Regions from separate parts of the Xenorhabdus ishibashii genome, predicted to be linked through region 3. Evidence: predicted binding sites of a transcription regulator. Region 3 holds the regulator's gene; each other region holds the start of a gene.
What was found. The regulator Fur, encoded in region 3, represses iron uptake genes when iron is present. The targets are predictions, from matches to a motif close to ATAATAATGAGAACNACTATCAA.
Positions count from the first base shown of each region.

Region 1: Xish_RS11935 (TonB-dependent receptor domain-containing protein) is a predicted target of Fur. The motif match lies at 1,260-1,282, and genes of this name have one in related genera.
Region 2: feoA (ferrous iron transporter A) is a predicted target of Fur. The motif match lies at 1,910-1,932, and genes of this name have one in related genera.

Region 1 is NZ_NJAK01000001.1:2,508,319-2,514,084, forward strand. It holds gene tal (transaldolase) at 92-1,045, shown strand; gene Xish_RS11935 (TonB-dependent receptor domain-containing protein) at 1,299-3,551, shown strand; gene Xish_RS11940 (glycoside hydrolase family 1 protein) at 3,838-5,238, opposite strand; partial or broken gene Xish_RS11945 (PTS transporter subunit EIIC) at 5,322-5,766, opposite strand, start outside.
Region 2 is NZ_NJAK01000001.1:1,814,389-1,820,154, reverse strand. It holds gene Xish_RS08675 (inverse autotransporter beta domain-containing protein) at 1-360, shown strand, start outside; gene Xish_RS08670 (hypothetical protein) at 739-1,149, shown strand; gene feoA (ferrous iron transporter A) at 1,962-2,189, shown strand; gene feoB (Fe(2+) transporter permease subunit FeoB) at 2,316-4,628, shown strand; gene Xish_RS08655 (FeoC-like transcriptional regulator) at 4,651-4,890, shown strand; gene Xish_RS08650 (OsmC family protein) at 4,964-5,407, shown strand; gene bioH (pimeloyl-ACP methyl ester esterase BioH) at 5,471-5,766, opposite strand, start outside.
Region 3 is NZ_NJAK01000001.1:2,853,027-2,858,792, forward strand. It holds gene Xish_RS13595 (beta-N-acetylhexosaminidase) at 1-1,618, shown strand, start outside; gene fur (ferric iron uptake transcriptional regulator) at 1,772-2,221, opposite strand; gene fldA (flavodoxin FldA) at 2,408-2,941, opposite strand; gene ybfE (LexA regulated protein) at 3,116-3,406, opposite strand; gene Xish_RS13615 (type I secretion system permease/ATPase) at 3,630-5,765, opposite strand.

The sequences.
Region 1 (5,766 bases), 340 kb from region 3:
CTACCTTACAGCCGAGCTTGGTCATGTTATTATCACAAGATGGCGAGGCAACATTGCCAACGATTTTACGTATAACGATGAGATATTAAACATGACCGATAAACTGACTTCCCTGCGTAAACTGACAACAGTAGTAGCAGATACCGGGGATATCGCGGCGATGAAACTGTATCAGCCGCAAGATGCGACTACCAATCCTTCCCTGATTTTGAATGCCGCTCAAATTCCAGAATATCGCCAACTGATTGATGACGCTATTGAGTGGGCACGTGGTGAAAGCGACTCCCGCGAACAGCAAATTATTGATGCCGGCGATAAATTGGCTGTCAATATTGGTCTGGAAATTCTGAAATTGATCCCTGGCCGCATCTCTACTGAAGTTGATGCACGTCTGTCTTATGACACCGAAGCCAGCGTAGCGAAAGCAAAACGCCTGATCAAACTGTATAACGAAGCGGGCATCAGCAATGATCGCATTCTGATCAAACTGGCTTCTACATGGCAGGGTATCCGTGCTGCTGAACAACTGGAAAAAGAAGGTATCAACTGTAACCTGACATTGCTGTTCTCCTTTGCCCAAGCGCGTGCTTGTGCAGAAGCAGGTGCCTATCTGATCTCTCCATTTGTTGGCCGTATCCTTGACTGGTACAAAGCCAATGGTGACAAGAAAGAATTCGCACCACATGAAGATCCAGGTGTAATTTCTGTTTCTGAAATTTATCAGTACTACAAAGAGCACGGCTACAACACGGTTGTGATGGGTGCAAGTTTCCGTAACTCTGGTGAAATTCTGGCGCTGGCTGGCTGTGACCGCCTGACAATCTCTCCCGCACTGCTGAAAGAGTTGTCTGAGACAGAAGGCGAGGTTGAGCGTAAACTGGGTTATGAAGGCGAAATCAAAGAGCGTCCAGCGCCAATGACTGAAGCTGAGTTCTACTGGAACCACCACCAGGATGCAATGGCAACTGAAAAACTGGCAGAAGGTATCCGTAAGTTTGCAGTAGATCAGGGCAAACTTGAGAGTATGATCGCTGAGCTGCTGTAATCTAGCAATACGCTATTTTTTCTGGCACAAAGGCGATTAATTGGTTGCCTTAAACTAACGACAAACTCCATTCAAAATTAATGGGGTTTGTTTTTTTGCCTTGCCATCAAACCAACTTCCTCCTCCTCCTCCTCCTCCTCCTCCTCCTCCTCCTCCTCCTCCTCGCCCCGTCCTCCCTAAAGATAAGTTGTTCAAAGATCATTATTAATGCATAATGATAATAGTTATTATTATCAACAAATGTAGTAATTTTATGAATAACCCACACTTTTTTATAACGCTTTTTGCAGTCAGCCCGCTTTACTCTTTCGCTACGAATGAATCAACTACCGATCATTCAAGCGATACTCTGTATGTTTATTCTTCATTAGACTTAAAGAAGAGTAATGAAGTATTACTAGATAGTCAGGAATTAAATAAACAAATAATCATTAATCCTGCTGATATATTTAAAAGTACGTCGGGAGTCCTGTCTGGTGAATCTAGATCATCAGGAGCAATAGATGTCAATATTCGAGGTTTACAAGGCCAAGGAAGAATTTCTACTAGTGTGGATGATACTATAAATCAAACAGCCTTATATCGAGGCTATCAGGGGGTATCTAACCGTACTTATATTGATCCAGACTTCATCGGTGAAGTAGATATAAAAAAAGGATTTTATGGTGGTTCTGGTATTACAGGGATAGGCGGTACTGTAAATATGAAAACAATATCTCCTGCTGATATATTAATTCCAGGTGATAACTTTGGTATACGCCTAAAAGGTAGTATTTTAAGTAACCACTCAAACTATAATAATTACACATGGAATGACGAGCCATCTCCAAAAAAAGAAAACATATTTAATGGAAAAAACAACACAGGAAGTGTGGTGGTTGCTTATGCAGATGAAAATTTCGAGTTTTTAGCTGGGGTATCAAAACGCATCAGAGGGAATTATCATTCAGGAAAAAAAGGATTTGGTACAGATAATTATACGTTGCCTGGGTATTTATGTCCGGATGAGTATTATGATGATAATGACGATATAGCTCCTTGCCCTGTAACAGCCGAAACTATCCAAGATGCTGGTTATACCATTTATCCTAAAGGTGCAGCAGTACCTAATACATCAGAGAATACACGTTCTTATTTATTAAAAACCAGCGCATGGATTAATGATGAGCACAGAGTTAGTGCTGTTTACAGTCTATATGACAGTACGTTTGGTGAAACATATGTTGCAGATACAACAACTATAGATAAAGGAACTACGGTCCCAGTATCACAAGGACCAAATGCTTATGTTCGTTTAGCAAGATATAAACTTGGTTATAATTGGAAATCAAATAACCCATTAATTGATCTGAACTTTTCTCTATGGCATTTAGATTTAAAAGACAGACCTAAAACATCCCAAAATACATTAGGTGATGAAAAGAAATCTGATACATGGGGGATTAACCTTTCTAATAACTTAGAACTTTACATGTATAATAAACCAACAAATGTACTTCTGGGAGGGAGTTATCTTACCGAAAAAACAGGGCCAGCCAAAGGTTTTTGGTCTCAGCATCCTCACCAGCGAGAAGGGACAAGACAAGAATACCGTATTTTTGTTAATGGGCAGTATGAATTAACCAATAAAATTAATTTATTATCTTCTCTTGAACATAAAGGCTATTCATTAAAAGATAAAGGTGATACCCCATCAATACCTAAAGATGAAACTGCTTATGGATATAGTTTCGGAGTTGAATATAGGCCAATAAAACAAATAATGCTGTATAGCCGTTATTCTCAAAGTCCAAGATTTCCTTCACTAGTTGAAGGGACAAATGGATTTTTTATGAAAGCTGATAATAATCTACAGCATGAAACCATGAAAAATATTGAAATAGGGTCTGCATTTGGCTTTGAAAATTTAATAGCAAATGATGAATTAAAATTGAGTGTCGGATATTTTAACTCTAATATTGATAATTATATTAGTCGTAGCTGGCAATGGGATAAATTTTCAATGCATATTGATAATATCAATAAGGCAAAATTTGAAGGAATTGAACTGGAGACAAGCTATAAGATTAAGGCTTTTACAGTAAAAGCATCAGCAAATTACTATACAAATATTGAGTTTTGTAAGAAAGAAAAAGGATGTGTTAATGAAAACCTTCCATCTGATTATGCGACAAACCATATTCCGCCTAAAAAAAGCTATTCACTAGATATAAATCAAGGGTTCCTTAACAACAAACTGTCTATTGGTGGAAGAATATCTTACTTTGATAAAAGAGCGATACCGACCGCTAAGGTTGGACGAGGTTCTGCTCCATTGTTAGCACCAGTTGACTATAAACCAGCAACAATCGTTGATTTTAGAAGTTCACTAGTTATAAATAAAAACATAATCGCAGATTTTACTGTGGATAATGTTTTTGACAGATATTATATACAACCAATTAATGTGGGTTATATTCCTTCTCCTGGTCGTACATTCAGGTTAGGTATAACAGCGACTTTTTGAGCAAAAAAGTTGATTTAATAACCCGAACTCTGCTTAAGAAAGGAAACTAAGTGCCTGAGGAACGATTAAAGTTTTTGTTAAAGAAAACAGAATGGTAGACTCCTCAGGCTATGATTAAAGCAGTACAGAATGATTTTATAACTTTGCTTCATCTGCTCTACCGCAACCCCGCAACAGCACCTTTATCTGCACGTCGTTAAAAGTCCACATACTGATTTTTGCTATCAATAATTGAAGGCCATAAAGGTTCTGAACAGACTCAGAACCTTATGAATCAAGAATAGAATCATTCACTCAAGCTACTGCCATTGGTGGCAATCACCTGCCTATACCAATAAAAGCTCTTCTTACGACGTCGTTCCAACGTACCTGTCCCCTGTTCATTTTGATCAACATAGATATAACCGTAACGTTTGGTTATTTCCCCTTTTGAAGCACTGACCAAATCAATCGGCCCCCAACTGGTATAGCCCATAATATCCACACCATCTTCAATCGCTTCTCTGACCTGGATAAGGTGCTCTTTAAGGTATTGAATACGATAGTCATCCCGAATACTGCCATCCGTTTCCAGTGTATCTTTCGCACCCAAGCCATTTTCAACAATAAACAAGGGTTTCTGATAGCGATCCCACAGTAAATTCAATATAGTGCGCAAACCAAGGGGATCTATCTGCCAACCCCATTCTGAACTAGGCAAATAAGGATTAGCCACCATATTCAGGATATTGCCCCGTTGTTTCTGGTATTCCGCTTCATCTGCGGTTGTACAACCGCTCATGTAATAACTAAATGAGATAAAATCGACGGTATTTTTCAGATCATGCCTATCTTGTTCTGTAATAGTAAGTTCAATGCCATTCTCACGAAAATAACGCAACATATAGCCAGGATAATTCCCACGGCTTTGGACATCGCCAAAAAACAACCACTTTTGATTTTGCTGAAGTGTTGCCAATACATCTTCTGGTTTACAGGTTAATGGATACATCAAACCACCAAGCAACATATTACCGATCCGGGCATCAGGAATGATTTCTCGGCACAATTTCACTACCTTAGCGCTGGCAACCAATTGATGGTGAATAGCCTGATAGATCTCTGACTGAGTGCTGTTTCTCGGCAGTCCGACACCTGTCAGCGGTTCATGCAGCGACATATTGATTTCATTAAATGTCAGCCATAACTTCACCTTACTCTGGTAGCGAGTCAATACCGTGCGCGCGTAGTGTTCAAAAAATACGATCAGTCTGCGATCCCCCCACCCGCCATATTTTTTGACTAACGTCCACGGCATTTCATAGTGAGATAATGTAATCAAAGGTTGAATGCCATATTTGGTCATTTCGTCGAACAACCTATCATAAAATGCCAATCCCGCTTCATTGGGTTGATTTTCATCCCCATGCGGAAAAATCCGGCTCCAGGCAATGGAGGTACGTAAGCATTTAAATCCCATTTCTGCAAACAAGGCGATATCTTCGGGGTAACGGTGATAGAAATCGATAGCAATATCTTTGAGATATAACGTTTCATCCGAAGGATCACGTTCAACAACAGGGCCAATAATCCCCTGCGGCAAAACATCTGAAGTGGAAAGACCTTTTCCATCCGTCAAATAAGCACCTTCAACTTGATTGGCAGCAATTGCGCCTCCCCATAAAAAATGCGTTGGAAACTGTTTCATGCAAACCCTCCTCTCATGGACATTTAAAAGGCTTGTGGGAATTCAGACTGGTTTTTATCGGTATTGTCTTCTGTAGGCGGATTGGTAACAGCAGGCAGACCAAACATCCACGTCAAAATGGTCGCAATAATAAATGCCAGCAATGTGCCAATCATTGCCCCCCATACGGTATTATCGATTCCTGATGACGGGATCATTTGTGTGAAGGTAAAAATATTACTCAGTCCCATTGAGTAGACGGCACTTTGGCAATAACCAATAACAGAGCCTCCCATCGCACCAGCAATACAGCCAAAGATAAACGGCCGCCGGTAAGGTAGGGTCACCCCATAAACGGCGGGTTCAGTGATACCAAATATACCTGCGGTAGTCGCAGAGCCTGATAGCATTTTTAATTTAGCATCGCGGGTACGTAAAAAAACGCCTAATGCCGCTCCCGTTTGCCCCATGACGGCAGGCAACAACAGCGGGGTTAAAGTATCGTACCCCAAAACAGTTAAATTATTGATTATAATGGGTACGAATCCC
Region 2 (5,766 bases), 1.0 Mb from region 3:
GCATGGCCAAAGATCAGTAATCCCGTACGGACCGGCCAAAACCCGCCAGTGGGTAAAATTAAGGCGGATGGACAGCAGTATTATATATATACTGCAACGATAACTGGTCCTGATGGAAAACTTTTTAAAAATGCGCTAAAAGGCACGCTGGGTTATGTTCCTATTAACTGGTCGTCAACGGGCAAGCTCGTGACGTTTGCACCTATAGAGGACGCCGAAAAGACTCCTGGAAAGTTGCAAGTTCATGTGAAGAGTGCTGTGGCAGAAAACATTCAAGTATGTGTTGCCATAGATACAAAGGAAAAGGTAGAACCGATCTCGAGCTGTTCAGAAACCGGCCAACAAGCAGATTTTAACTAACTTTAATTTTAACTTTGCTTAAGGACAGTTATTTTATCATCATGTAAATGTAGGCTCGGCTTTTTAGGTTCAGCAAAAAGCCGGGTCTGTTTCATTTTCTGAAACACAGTGTTTTCTGCATAGCCGCTTATTTCAAAGTAATTTCCTCTCTTAAATAAAACGCCGATGAATTAGCAGTAAACTTTGAATTTACACGCCAGCGCATCACTCACTCGACGAATAGAGAGATTTTATTATGCTAAACCCGATTTTAGTGTGTATTCATTGCTATATGATTACCGCTTATTGCTATAAAGATTTAACTTAAGCAATATAGTTTGGCGATTTAGTCGTAGGATGAAATAACCTTAAACTTTAATGAAGATCAGCGAGGTGTTTATGTCTAACGTTAATCAGCAAGAAAAACAGGTGCTAGATTCCACATCGGATCTCAATGTGGAAATTAAAACGTATCCAAAAGGCCCAGTACCGGCGACTGGGATTTATACTATAAGAGTCAACGTTACAAATATAGATAATAATATTAAAGAAATATCTAACAAGAGAATTAAATTGAGCGTAACCGATCCACAGGGAAACCCCGTATTGGGAGAGGATGGCAAACCTCAGGTATACACCAATGCTGATGAGAGTGGTGATACATTAACCGATAGTCATGGTGTGATTTTCTTTACACCGTATCTTAGGCTTAACAAGCACCAAACTCAAATTGGAATATACACAATAGAGGCCTCTGTGGAAGGCTCAGGAATAAAACCTGTGCAGAAACAGGTAGAATTCGTCAAATAGTTAAAGAAAGTTACTGTTCAAACTGATTTATTATCACGTAAATGTAGACTCGGTTTTTATTAAAAAACCGAGTCTGTTATAGTTTCTATCACAAAGAATATTGCTTTATCATTGGTTCGAATTATTGAGTATTTTTTTTATGCCAATATGATATATGTTCTGTTTGTGTGATAAGTTGATTTAATTTTAATATGTGAATTTTTATCTTAATTATCTTATCTGTTTTAATTTTTTTAGACAAAATAAAATGAATCACACTTTAAATAATTATATTACCATTAAAAATAATATTTACGATCTCAATAGGGGTTATTATCACTGCATTGTGCATTTAGGAAAATATCAGCAGTAAATTTTGAATTTACAACCCAACAGGTTATTCATTCTGAGAGTAAACAGATTTTATCATGTTAAGCCAGATATTAATGCGTATTTGTGGCTATATGACTGCATCCCATTAAATGAACTGATTTATCCTCCAAAAAGCTAATTCAAGCCAATAATTTGTTAAATTACTAATGAAATAAAAATCAACAAGTCCTATTCATTAACATAGATTATCAATAAAGAATTTTTCCAAATATTAAATAATTTTGATAATGACTTATTTTCAATAAAACCACCATTAATTTGATAAATATCAATTCATTCCCATCTTATCCAATATAAATAGCTGACATCGCAGTTGCGTATTATTATCATTAGCAATTATAATTCAGAGTAATTACCATACTTTTTTCTTGTGGTTCTCCCGTTATTGAGGATAATAATTCTTATAATCACTTATTTTTTCAGTTAGAGCGGAGATTTATATGGTTCTTATTCCAGAACGTAGGTATAAAATTCTGGGATTTTCTCCAGAAATTACCCCAGCTTACCGACAAAAATTATTGTCACTCGGTATGTTACCTGGCTCAACATTTCAGGTCATTCGCTTCGCTCCATTGGGCGATCCAATACAAATCGAAACACGCAGAGTTAGCCTTACCCTTCGTAAACAAGACTTAGCATTTCTTATGTTGCATGAAGATCTGAATTAACAAAGCTCTAAGACGATTTGGTTCAGAATAACCATCTTCCATACACTTTTTATAACCCGATAGAACCAGAGTACTGAACGTATAGCTAAGGTACGAAATTCGCTTTACTGATTGGCAGAAAGTATGATGAAACAATTAACTATAGGCCTGATTGGTAATCCCAATGCCGGCAAAACGACGCTTTTTAACCAGCTTACAGGCTCCCATCAACGAGTGGGAAACTGGGCTGGCGTTACTGTAGAACGCAAAACCGGCCACTTTACTACCGATAACCATCAGGTCGAACTTGTCGACCTCCCTGGCACTTATTCACTTACCACCATTTCTGAGCAGACTTCTATTGATGAGCAAATCGCCTGCCACTATATTCTCAGTGGTGAAGCGGATATGCTGATCAATGTTGTTGATGCTTCTAATCTGGAACGTAACCTTTATCTCTCACTGCAATTGATTGAACTGGGGGTTCCCTGCATCATTGCACTGAACATGTTGGATATCGCCCAGAATCAACGCATCAATATTGATATTCCGGCACTGGAGAAACGCCTTGGCTGTCCGGTCATCCCGCTGGTTTCAACCCGTGCCACAGGAATAGATACTCTCAAAAAAACCATCGATAATTACCCACAAAAATCTCATCTTGTACAGGTTAATTATCCTGATGCGTTATTGCAGGAAATTTCTCACCTTTCCAGCCAGATCACAGAAAAATTCACGCCACAACAGCGCCGCTGGCTGACTTTGCAAGTCTTGGAAGGAGATATTTACAGCCGTGAGGTATCCGACCTGACTCACGTACAACTGGCTGAAAGCAAAGAACGCTTGCAAAAACAACAAATTGAAGAGCCAGATCTCATCATTGCCGGCTCACGCTATCAAACCATCAGTGAAATTTGTCTGGAGGTCATTGATACCCGCGCAGCCACACCAAACAAACTGACCTTAGCGTTAGATACCGTTATCCTGAACCGCTGGTTAGGTTTGCCTATCTTCCTGTTTGTCATGTACCTGATGTTTGTGCTGGCTATCAATATTGGTGGAGCTTTACAGCCTATCTTCGACGGTGCTTCCGCTGCCATTTTCATCGATGGAATGCAATGGCTCGGCCATACTCTCCACTTCCCGAATTGGTTAACGGTTTTCCTTGCTCAGGGAATTGGTGGGGGCATCAACACGGTACTGCCGCTGGTTCCTCAAATTGGCATGATGTACCTGTTCCTCTCCTTTCTGGAAGATTCCGGCTACATGGCGCGGGCGGCATTTGTTATGGACAGGCTGATGCAAGCCATAGGGTTGCCAGGTAAATCCTTTGTGCCCCTGATTGTTGGCTTTGGTTGTAATGTGCCTGCCGTGATGGGTTCAAGGACACTGGATGCCCCTCGTGAACGCTTGATTACCATTATGATGGCACCGTTTATGTCCTGCGGGGCAAGGCTGGCAATCTTTGCCGTCTTTGCTGCTGCGTTCTTCGGCAAAAGTGGGGCGAGCATCGTTTTCTCCCTGTATATTCTGGGGATTGTTATCGCCATCCTGACAGGGCTGCTACTCAAGTTCACACTAATGCGTGGTGAAGCATCGCCATTTGTTATGGAACTGCCGGTCTATCACGTTCCCCATGCCAAAACCCTGCTGCTCCAGACATGGCAGAGGCTGAAAGGTTTTGTCATACGTGCAGGTAAAGTGATTGTCGCAGCGAGCATGTTGATTGGTGCCCTGAACAGTTTCTCCTTCTCCGGTAAGACTGTTGATAATATCAACCAATCGGCGCTGGCCTCCGTCAGTAAAGTGCTCACACCTATCTTGCAACCTATCGGTGTGCATGCCGATAACTGGCAAGCAACCGTCGGGCTTATCACTGGAGCGATGGCAAAAGAAGTGGTTGTGGGAACCCTAAATACCCTCTATACCGCAGAAAATATTACCCAAGAGTCATTCAATCCAGATGAATTTAATTTACTGGCTCAACTAAAAGATTCTGTCGCCGAAACGTGGGATAGCCTGAAAGAAACCTTCACCTTGAGTGCACTTTCTAACCCGATTGAAGCCAGCAAAGGCGATGGCAATATGGATCGCAGTTCTATGGGAACAATGAGCGCTAAATTTGGCTCAGCCATTTCCGCTTACAGTTACCTGATTTTCGTGCTGCTGTACGTGCCCTGCGTTTCCGTGATGGGAGCCATTGCCCGTGAAACCAGCCGTGGCTGGATGACATTCTCGATTCTGTGGGGATTAAACGTCGCTTATTCTCTGTCAGCACTGTTTTATCAAATCACAACGTTTTCAGCTCATCCACAAAGTAGCCTGATCACCATTCTGGCCGTGATCCTGTTTAACATTCTGATAGTTATTGGCTTACGCCGCGCACGCAGCCGAGTCACTGTGACATTAAACAACACCGCTGATCGCAGTTGCGAATGCTCAAACAATAGCTGTCACTAGCTGGAGCCATGAGGAGCCATAAATGATTAACCTGCTGAAAATCAGAGATGCTGTTGCCCTCAACGGGCGTACTGATGCCAGATCACTAAGTCACCAGTTTTCAGCACCGCTGCCAATGGTGGAAGCCATGCTCAAGCAGCTTGTCATAATGGGTAAACTGGAGGAGGTAGATGCTTCCTCCTGCCTCAGCGGAGGCTGCAAGCAATGCCCGGAAACGCAGAAATGTGACACTAAGGCATATCAGCTTGCCGTAAAAGAATAAATAGATTAATTATAATTATCTCTTTATTATCTGATATGCGGTATCCCTATATTAATAACCTGAGGATAGTAATATGCCTAAAGAGTTATTCACTGCAAAAGTTGAGTCGGTTGGCAAGCTCAAAATGAAATGCTCATCGCGAGATTTTACCTTTCATGTAGACGAACCCAAAAGCCTCGGTGGAACCGATGAGGCGATGAATCCAGTGGAAGCGTTACTTTCTGCATTTGGTGCATGTCAGTGCATTGTGGCGAAAAGTTTTGCCCGCAAGCATAAAATCAATTTGGTCGATATTCAGGTTAAAATGGAAGGAGAACTGGATACCGATGGCTTCACCGGTAGAAATAAAAACGCCAAAATGGGCTTTTCAAAAATCACCTCCAAATTTTATATCAAAGCCGATAATACCGAACAAGAGATCCGCAATTTTATTACTTTTGTCGAAAGTAATTGCCCTGTTCTCGATACTATCTTGAATGCGCCGGAAATTGTGACTGAAATTTACTCCTCAAGATAAATCATCGATTACCCATAACAATTAATGCTATGGGTAATTATTCAATAATGACAAATCAAATGACTACTCCGCCACAAAATTCTTTAATATCTCGACAAACTCATCAGGATGGGAAATAAAAGGGGCATGGGCAGCGTTGCGTATAATAACGGAATGCGTGTGTGGCCATACCCTGTCAAGCTGTGAAGCGATCTTACGTGGCACCAAACCATCAAGATAACCATACAGACGCAGGAACGGTAATTGAAGTTGGGACAATTCTCCCCTTAAATCATCGGTGCGCAGGATTTCCAAACCGGCATTAAGTACTTCGACTGTCGGCATCGGCTGATTCAGGATCACAGATTTCAGTACACGGG
Region 3 (5,766 bases):
CAAAGAAGCTGTCTTGCGTCTGCTTGACCAAATGTCCCGCTATAAACTGAACAAGTTCCATTTCCATTTGAGTGATGATGAAGGTTGGCGTTTAGAAATCCCTGATTTACCGGAATTGACTGAAATCGGCAGTCAACGTTGCCATGATTTGAGTGAGACTCAGTGCTTATTGCCGCAATTGGGATCAGGGCCAGAGAATAACAATATGGGAAGTGGCTATTTTAGCCGTCAGGATTACATTGATATTCTGAACTATGCCAAAGCCCGTCAGATAGAAGTGATCCCAGAAATTGATATACCCGCCCACGCTCGTGCCGCAGTGATGTCGATGGAAGCGCGCTATAAGAAACTGATGGCGCAGGGCAAAGAGCAGGAAGCTAATGAATATCGCCTGCTTGATCAGACAGATACCTCGAATACCACCTCCGTGCAGTTCTATGATCGCCACAGTTACCTTAACCCGTGCATGGATTCGGCAAAACGATTTATCAATAAAGTGATTAGCGAAATTGTTGCCATGCACAAAGAAGCGGGTCTGCCGTTAAATACATGGCATTTTGGTGGCGATGAGGCGAAAAATATCCGTTTGGGGGCAGGATATCAGGACAAAAATGGGACAATTGTGCCAGACAAAGGGATTATCAACCAAAAAATCGAAGACAAGCCGTGGGCAAAATCTCAGGCTTGTCAGAAAATGATAGCGCAAGGTGTTATTAAAGATGTAGATGAACTTGCCAGTTATTTTGCCATTGAAGTCAGCAAAATCGTTAATGCCCACGGTATCAGCACCATGCAGGTATGGCAGGATGGACTGAAACAGGCTAAATCGGCAAAAGATTTTGCGACTAAACAGGTGACGGTGAACTTCTGGGATACCCTGTATTGGGGAGGTTATGATTCTGTCAATGACTGGGCGAATAAAGGTTATCGGGTCATTGTTTCCAGCCCTGATTATGTCTATCTGGATATGCCATATGAAGTCCATCCGAAAGAGCGGGGCTATTATTGGGCAACTCGCTTTAATGATGAAGCGAAAATTTTCAGCTTTGCTCCGAACAATATGCCACAAAATGCTGAAACCTCGGTGGATCGGGATGGCAATCACTTTAATGCTCATAGCAATAAACGCTGGCCGGGCGCTTATGGTGTATCGGGGCAATTATGGAGTGAAACCGTGCGCACCGATGATCAAATGGAATATATGATTTATCCGCGTTTACTGCCGCTGGCGGAACGGGCATGGCATCAAGCCAGATGGGAGCAGAATTACCAGCAAGGCAGAGAATATAAAGGCGGAATAACACACTATGTTGATACAACTCTCCTGCAACATGACTGGGAGCGCTTTGCTAATCTGATCGGGCAGCGTGAGCTGGCTAAGCTGGATAAAGACAAAATTTCATATCGTTTGCCTGTACCGGGCGGCCGAATTGTTTCTGGAACACTGGAAGCCAATATTGCATTACCGGGAATGGTTATCCAATACTCATTGGATAATGGGAAAACATGGCAGGATTACAATGACAGGCAGCGACCTCATGTCAGCGGCAATGTGAAAATTCGCTCTGTCAGTACTGATGGAAAACGCTTTAGCCGTATCGATGAAGTTAAATTCTAACGGCTGCTTTTGAGCAATGAGGGGAAATCAGAGCAATAGATTAATAAGGTAATCTGCCGATTAGTTGGAATTCTAATCGGCAGTAGCTTATTCAGACGAACAAACACCAGAAGCGGATTATTTCAGTTACCTTATTTGGCGCTTGTTTACCTATCATGCTTTTTCATCATGCAGTGCGTTATCCTTGCGGCAGTCACCAGCAGCACAGTGACCATATAAATAAAGACTGTGGTTTGAGAGCTTGATTCCATAACGCTCAGCAATATTTTTCTGACGCTCTTCAATAAACTCATCGCTAAATTCAATGACCTTACCGCAGTCGAGACAAATCAGATGGTCATGGTGATGTTGCTGAGTGAGTTCAAAAACCGATTTACCGCCCTCAAAATTGTGGCGCGTGACAATGCCGGCATCATCGAACTGGTTCAACACGCGATAGACAGTGGCGAGGCCAATCTCTTCACCGATATCAATCAGCTTTTTGTAGAGATCCTCCGCACTGACATGATGGCATTCTGGGTCCTGTAGCACTTCCAGAATTTTCAGTCGTGGAAGTGTTACTTTAAGTCCAGCATTTTTCAATGCTTTATTGTTGTCGGTCATGCGGATTCAGTCCTGTAACTTGAGTTAAGTGAACTTGTGATACTTGGGGGTATCGTGAGGGAATCATGATTCTGTTTCACGTTGCTGATTATAGGCATGGATATTAAAAATGAAAACCATGCCTATTCAGATATCATGACACATTATGCAAGAATAATCCTGCCTGAAAGGGCTTTTATCTTCTTATTAAGCACCCAGAATTTCTGACAGGCTCATTTCAGCCGTGATCTGTTGTACCCAGGCTTCAACGCGCTCATCCGTCAATTCTGGTTGACGATCTTCATCAATGGCCAGACCAATAAAATGGTTATCGTCCGCCATGCCCTTAGAGGCTTCAAAGTGATATCCTTCGGTTGGCCAGTGGCCTACAATAATGGCACCATGAGGTTCAATAATATCGCGAATGGTGCCCATAGCATCACAGAAGTACTCTGCATAATCTTCCTGGTCACCACAGCCGAACAAAGCAACCAGTTTCCCTTCGAAGTTGATCTCTTCCAGCGTTGGGAAAAAATCATCCCAGTCACACTGAGCTTCGCCGTAATACCAGGTTGGGATGCCAAGCAGCAGGATATCGAAGGCTTCAATGTCTTCTTTGCTGCTTTTGGCAATATCGTGGACTTCAGCAACATCAGCACCGCCCAATTTTTCTTGGATCATTTTGGCGATGTTTTCTGTGTTGCCTGTATCACTACCGAAGAATATACCTATTATTGCCATAAAATGGGTTAACCTCTTGTTTTATTAGTGTATTAAATCTATACACATCACGCTGAAATCAGCTAGAAAAATGTCAGTTTCAGTAACATGAAAAGCGTTATTTTGACCAAACATCCATGACAAATCTGTCAGATTTGTGTGGTGATAGCGCTTCATTGTGTTTAATAAAAGCCGTTAATCGGCAAGGTGATTTTTTTCTGTCAGTTGAGCTAATAACATTTGTTCAATCAATTCACTGCGGCTAATGTTGCGCTGTTTTGCCAGATGGTTTAGTGCATCGACGGCATCTTCATTGAGCTTGAGTTCCACTCGCCGCAGTCCTTTGACTTTATCTCGCCGCAACTGGTTGCGTTTATTGATTCTAAGCTGTTCATCTCTGGACAGCGGGTTTGTCTTAGGTCGCCCAGGCCTGCGTTCATCTGCGAACAAATCCAGTGTGGTGCGATCAGTTTGTTCTTTTGCCATAAATTCAATTGATAATGGGCGTGTACCAATAATATAGCGGGCAATAATACCTTAGCTGGACGCGTGTCGCTACTAGTTTCCCTTTCCGCTTTTTGTCGGTGGAAGTCCCCTTTTGAGGTAATTTTTCTGTGTACAATGTCAGTGATGATATTTTTATCGATACTCCTAACCAGAATGATATCGGGCTGCTGTTTGTGAATAAGATAAGTTTCTTTTTTAGTCATCACTTCGTTTGTTGATACCAAAGTTGTGCATATAAGCCATTTTGCTGTACCAGAGCATCATGTGAACCTGATTCAGTGATACTCCCCAGATCTAAAACGAAAATCTTATCGGCATGGCGGAGGGTATTTAACCGATGAGCAATGCTGATCACGGTTCGGTTTCGGCATATTTCATCCATATTGCTCATGATGGCGGCTTCTGACTCATAATCCAGTGCGGAGGTCGCTTCATCAAGGATCAGAATCTTGGGATCATTGAGCAATGCCCTTGCCAATGCGATACGTTGCCGCTGTCCACCAGAAAGGTTACCCCCTTTTTCGCCAACATAATGGTCAAATTTATGTGGAAATGCATTGATAAAATCAACCGCCCCCGCCAAGGTTGCAGCCCGATAGACCTCTTCATCACTGGCATTGGGCTTGCACAGGCGGATATTGTCCGCAATGCTGCCGGAAAACAGAATGCTCTCCTGCAAGACTACGCTCATATTACGGCGCAGTGATACTGGGTCGGCAATCGCTAAATCCATGCCATCCACCAAAACCTGACCGTGTTGTGGCACATATAGGCGTTGTAACAGGCGGGTTAATGTACTTTTGCCGGAACCCGATGGTCCGGTAATGCCAATAAATTCTCCGGCCTTAATGTTCAGTGACAAATTTGCCAGCACTTCTGGCGTATCAGTATGATAGCGGAAGCGTATATTGCGGAATTCAATCTGGCCTGCCAGTTCAGGAGCTGATACCAGCCCCTGTTTACTACTTTCCATAGGTTCATCAAGAATATCGCCCACCCGACGCAGGGCGATCAGCGTATGCTGAAAATCTTGCCAGACTTGTGCCAATCTTAGGATGGGTTGGGTAACATGCCCCGCCAACATATTAAAGGCAATTAATTCACCAGGGGATAAATCCCCATCAAGTACACCCCGAACTCCCCACCATAGCAGCAGAGCAGCAACTACTTTTTGGATCAGTTCAATGCCTTGTCCGGCGGCAAGCCCACTTTTTTGCGCCGTGAAACGCCGGATTAACTGCTGGCTGAGCACCTTTTGCCACTGGTGCAGAAAGCGTTTTTCTGTCGCAGTAGTTTTAATGGTTTCAATACCCGTGACAGCTTCTGTCAGAAAGCTGGTGGCATTAGCATCAGCTTCATACTCTTTTTCTACCTTGCGTCGAATGATTGGCCCGACGGCGATCCAGAGCAAGAAATAGAGAACCAGCGAACTGATTACGATCCAGGTTAACAGGGAGGAATAATGGAACATCACACCCAGAAACAGAACAATGAAAATCAGGTCAAGCAACAGCATCAGGGTAGAACCGGTCAAAAATTGGCGGATCTGCGCCATCTCCCTGACTCTGGCAATAATTTGTCCTGTTTGCCGCTGTTTGAAATAGGGCAGGGGCAAACCGACGAGGTGGCGATACAATTTGCCGGAGAGTTCAGCATTGATTTGGCTGGCCATATGCCCAAACACGGTATTACGCAGGAAGCCATAAAGAGGTTCTGCCAACGCCAGTGCCAGCATCGCCATACCTAAAACATGCAGGCTGGAAATACTCCGCCCAACCAGCACCTTATCGATGACATTTTCAAATAATAAAGGCGCCGCCAATGCAAAAAGCTGCAATACAATGGCATACAGAAAAATATCCCGTAACTGGCTTTTTTGCCTGAAAATAGAAGGGAAAAACCAGCTTAGGCCAAATTTAACCTGCTGCTTGGTCAGGAATTTATCCGCTACCAGCAGCACCTTATATTCACACCCGCTGTGATCCTGTTCACCCCGCATTGGATGAGTCAGTGCATGCACTTCATATTGTCCGGTGATAGGATCGAACACTTTAAATGCATCAGAACGAATTTCTGACAGAATCCACCAACGCTTATCCAATTCAATCAATGCAGGTACAGGTAATGTGGCAACGCTATCAGGTGTCAAACGTTCAAACTTACTGCACAGCCCAATAGCATCCGCCGCTTCACGTAGTTGTGGATCTGTCAGTGCAAGGGAATCCAGCCCCAGGGAATGATGTAATTGCCCGACAGAAGCCACTTTATGGAACTGTTTCCCTAAATGAACGAGACAATCCAGGGCGTAATTGTTTGCAAAGGAAAAAGTATCAGTCATG